DNA from 2 places in the Streptomyces yaizuensis genome. Region 2 is predicted to be linked to the other one. Evidence: riboswitches for the same ligand, from Rfam matches in the RefSeq annotation. Region 2 holds a riboswitch; the other holds the start of a gene.
What was found. Region 2 has a riboswitch for S-adenosylmethionine ahead of SYYSPA8_RS07610 (aminotransferase class V-fold PLP-dependent enzyme). Riboswitches for the same ligand answer to the same signal wherever they lie in the genome.
Positions count from the first base shown of each region.

Region 1 (2,173 bases), on a different contig from region 2:
CCCGCATCGGCGGCCGCTCCTCCGTGTCCACGGCATGGGTACGGGGGACAAAGCCGTCCGCGCCCCGCTCGAACTGGGTGAGCGCGGGCCGCACCAGATGGCCGGGCTTCAGCCGCAGCTGGGCGGTGCGGTAGATCGCCGCCGCCATCCGCCCGAGCGCCTGTCCGTCCTGGTGGCGGTGGATCCGCGAACCCACGTCGACCTGGGCGAGGGCGTCCAGGCCCACCGTGTGCAGGGCGTCCACCAGCAGCCCCAGCTCCACCCCGTACCCGACCGGGAAGGGCAGCCGCTCCAGGAGCGAGCGCCGGGCCGCGTACTCGCCGCCCAGCGGCTGGACGAAGCCGGCCAGCAGGGGCCAGTGCAGATTGAGCAGCGGGCGGGCCACCAGCTCGGTGACGCGGCCGCCCTGGCCGGGGGCCCCGGCGAGCGGACGGTCGTAGACGGCCTTCACCAGGCTCACCCCCGGGTCGGTGAGCAGCGGCCCGACGATCCCCGAGACGAAGTCGGCGGAGAACCGTTCCAGGTCGGCGTCGACGAAGCAGACGATGTCCCCGCTGGTCACCATGAGTGACCGCCAGAGCACCTCCCCCTTGCCGGGCAGCGCCGGTATCCGGGGCAGGACGTCGTCCCGGTGGACCACCCGCGCACCCGCCGCCTCCGCGACCTCGGCGGTGCGGTCGGTGGAGCCCGAATCGATCACCACCAGCTCGTCCACGAGCGGAACGCGTTCCATCAGTTCGCGTCTGATCACGGTGACGATCGCGCCGACCGTCGCTTCCTCGTTGAGCGCGGGCAGCACCACGCTGACGGTGGCCGAGCGCTTCGCGGCCATGATCCTCGACAGCGGGCGATCGGCCGCCGACCAGGAACGCCCGGCCAGCCAGCGCTCCACTTCATCGAGCACGTTCGCCCATCTCCCCACTGCCTGTGACGCATCTCGCGGTTCGGACGACTATCTCAACCCTCCGGACCTTCCGTTACAGTCTTGAACAACGCGAAGGCCCGGCGCACGTCGGGCCCGCCTTCGTTCGCTCCGCCGAACGCGTCCAACCGTTCAACCGTTCAACCGTTCAACAATCGAATACCGCTCATCCAGAGGGGCAGAGGGAAACGGCCCGTTGAAGCCCCGGCAACCCTCCAGCCGGTCTCGTCGCGTACAGCGCAGCGAGGCTCCCGGCTCGGGAAGGTGCCAAATCCGTCTCATGGCGAAACGCGCCATGGGAAAGATGAGGAGAAAGGGCCTCGCCTCCATGGCTGTGCAGACCGTCGCAAGCACCACCGCCGACACCGACACCCCCGCCGCCGCTCCCGATCTGGGACCCGCCGCCGCCCTGTCCTGTCGCGAATGCGGACAGCGCTTCCCGCTCGGACCGATCTTCGCCTGTGCCGAGTGCTTCGGACCGCTGGAAGTCGCCTACGACCTGCCCGACACCGCCCCCGAGGAGCTGCGCGGGCAGATCGAGGCCGGGCCGCAGAACATCTGGCGGTACGCCCCGCTGCTGCCCGTCCCCGCGGACGTCGCGGGCAAGCCCAGCCTGAACCCGGGCCTCACCCAGCTGGTCAAGGCCGACAACCTCGCCCGTGAGCTGGGCGTCACCGGCGGTCTCTACGTCAAGGACGACTCCGGCAACCCGACCCACTCCTTCAAGGACCGGGTCGTCGCCATCGCCGTCGAGGCCGCCCGCGCCTTCGGCTTCACCACCCTCTCCTGCTCCTCCACCGGCAACCTCGCGGGCGCGGTCGGCGCCGCGGCGGCCCGCGCCGGCTTCCGCTCCTGCGTCTTCATCCCGCACGACCTGGAGCAGGGCAAGGTCGTCATGGCCGCGGTGTACGGCGGCGAACTGGTCGGCATCGAGGGCACCTACGACGATGTGAACCGCTTCTGCTCGGAGCTGATCGGCGACCCGCTCGGCGAGGGCTGGGGCTTCGTCAACGTCAATCTGCGGCCGTACTACGGCGAGGGTTCAAAGACCCTCGCGTACGAGATCTGCGAGCAGCTCGGCTGGCGGCTGCCCGACCAGATCGTCATCCCGATCGCCTCGGGCTCCCAGCTCACGAAGATCGACAAGGGGCTCCAGGAGCTGATCAGGCTCGGTCTGGTCGAGGACCGGCCGTACAAGATCTTCGGCGCGCAGGCGGAGGGGTGCTCCCCGGTGTCGGCCGCGTTCAAGGC
Region 1 covers NZ_BSBI01000010.1:17,799-19,971, reverse strand. The annotation lists gene SYYSPA8_RS22800 (glucosyl-3-phosphoglycerate synthase) at 1-904, opposite strand, end outside; SAM riboswitch class I at 1,086-1,233, shown strand; gene thrC (threonine synthase) at 1,251-2,173, shown strand, end outside.
Region 1: it holds a riboswitch for S-adenosylmethionine, as region 2 does, so the genes downstream of both, thrC (threonine synthase) here and SYYSPA8_RS07610 (aminotransferase class V-fold PLP-dependent enzyme) in region 2, are expected to answer to the same signal.

Region 2 (2,173 bases):
GCTGTTCGCGGGCGACGAGGGAGTCGAAGCCGGCCTCGGTGAGGGCCTTGCAGGCGGCGGCGATGGCGTAGCCGCCGATGACGTTGGGGGAGCCGGCCTCGTGGCGGGCGGCGGTGGTGTGCCACTCGACCTCGACGCCGCCGTCGGCCCGCCGGGCGACCGTACGGGAGGCGCCGCCGCCCGCGAGGTAGGGCTCGGCGTCCTTGAGCCAGTCGGCGCGGCCGGCGAGCACACCGGAGCCGAAGGGCGCGTACAGCTTGTGCCCGGAGAAGGCGACCCAGTCGACGTCGAGGTCGCGGACGGAGACCGGGTGGTGGGGGGCGAGCTGGGCGGCGTCCAGCACGATCCGGGCGCCGTGCGCGTGGGCGGCGGCGGCCAGTTCCCGCACCGGCCACAGCTCGCCGGTCACATTGGACGCGCCCGTCACACAGACCAGGGCGGGGCCATACGGGTCGCGGTCGGCGAGGGCGCGCTCCAGCGTTGCGACGGCCTGCTCCGGGGTGCGGGGCGCGTTGAGGTAGGTCACCCGGGCGTCGCTCCAGGGCAGCAGCGAGGCGTGGTGCTCGGTCTCGAAGACGAAGACCTGGCAGTCGGCGGGGAGCGCGGACGCGAGCAGGTTCAGCGAGTCGGTGGTGGAGCGGGTGAAGACGACCTGGTCGTCGTCGCGGCAGTCGAGGAACGCGGCGATGGTGGCGCGGCTGTTCTCGAAGAGGTCGGTGGAGAGCTGGGAGAGGTAGCCGGCGCCCCGGTGGACGCTGCCGTAGTACGGGGCGTACGCGGCGACGTCGTCCCAGACCCGCTGGAGCGCGGGGGCGCTGGCGGCGTAGTCGAGGGCGGCGTAGGTGACCTCGCCGCCGGTGACGAGCGGGACGGTGACATCGCGGCCGAGGACGGGGAGCGGGGCGCCCACGGCGGCGGCGAAGTCAGGGGCGGTGACGGTGGCGGCGGCGGTGTTCGGGCATGCGGACATGGCGGAGTCTCCCGGGTGTGACAGGGCGAAGTGGCGTCGTGGACCCGTACGGGAGCGCGGCGCGGCCCGGTCACTGCCGGGGTGGGCGCGGGGCACTCAAGGGGTACGGGGATGCCCCGGGCGCGCGGCTGTGCCGCGGTGCGGGGGTGCACGAAGAAGTGCGGAAGGGTACGAAGAAGGGGCGGTGTTCGCCCTAACGCATTCGCTTGCTCACGAGACTGCTCCCTTGAGGACCAGGACCCCAGGGTTCGCAGGGGTCCGCGCTTGCCGCGGGCCTCGCTGCCCACGGCCTGGTCTTCACCCGGGGCACCCCGCCACGGACGGAGGGTTGCCGGACAGCGGGCCGGGGCCGTAGTCGCTGTCGCTCATGACCTGCGGAGACCGTATGCCAGTGGATCAGCCGCGCGCAACCCCGTCCCGTATCCCGGACCGGTGGGAGGGGGTCCGGGGGGACGGGGGCACGGCGGCGGGCCGGTCAGCGCCGGGTGCGGGGGCGCAGCTTCAGGAACTCGACGGCCGCGCGGGCCTCACGCAGGACCCATCCGCCCGCCGTCATCACCGCTTGTCCCAACGCTTCCATCGCGCCTGTCCCTTTCGTTTCACCGTTACTGCCCGGTAGGACGCAGGGACGGGCCGGAGGGTTGCACGGGACCGGAAGCTCGTACTCCGGTCCCGTAGGGGCGCAGGGGCCTCAGGCGTTGGTCGCCGCGACCCAGCGGGCCAGGACGTCCCGGGCCGCGCCGGAGTCGATGGACTCGGCCGCGCGGGCGATACCGGCGGCGATCTGCTCGGTGAGGGGCGCGTCGCTCGGGTCCAGGGCCACCAGCGCCGCGGCCGAGTTCAGCAGGACGGCGTCCCGCACCGGACCGGTGCCGCCCGCGAGGATCCGGCGCGCGACATCGGCGTTGTAGGAGGCGTCGGCGCCCCGCAGCGCCTCCACGGGCACCAGGGGGATCCCGACGTCCCGGGGGTCGAAGGACTCCTCGCGCACGGCGCCGTCGCGGACCCTCCAGACCCGGGAGGTCGCCGTCGTCGTCAGCTCGTCGAGACCGTCGTCGCCCCGGAAGATCAGCGCGGAGGAGCCGCGCTCCGCGAGCACGCCCGCCATGATGGGCGCCATCCGGGCGTCGGCCACGCCGGTCGCCTGCGCGCGGACCCTGGCCGGGTTGGTCAGCGGGCCGAGGAAGTTGAACGTGGTGCGGA
Region 2 covers NZ_BSBI01000002.1:869,811-871,983, reverse strand. The annotation lists gene SYYSPA8_RS07610 (aminotransferase class V-fold PLP-dependent enzyme) at 1-970, opposite strand, end outside; SAM riboswitch class IV at 1,226-1,343, opposite strand; gene trpD (anthranilate phosphoribosyltransferase) at 1,662-2,173, opposite strand, start outside.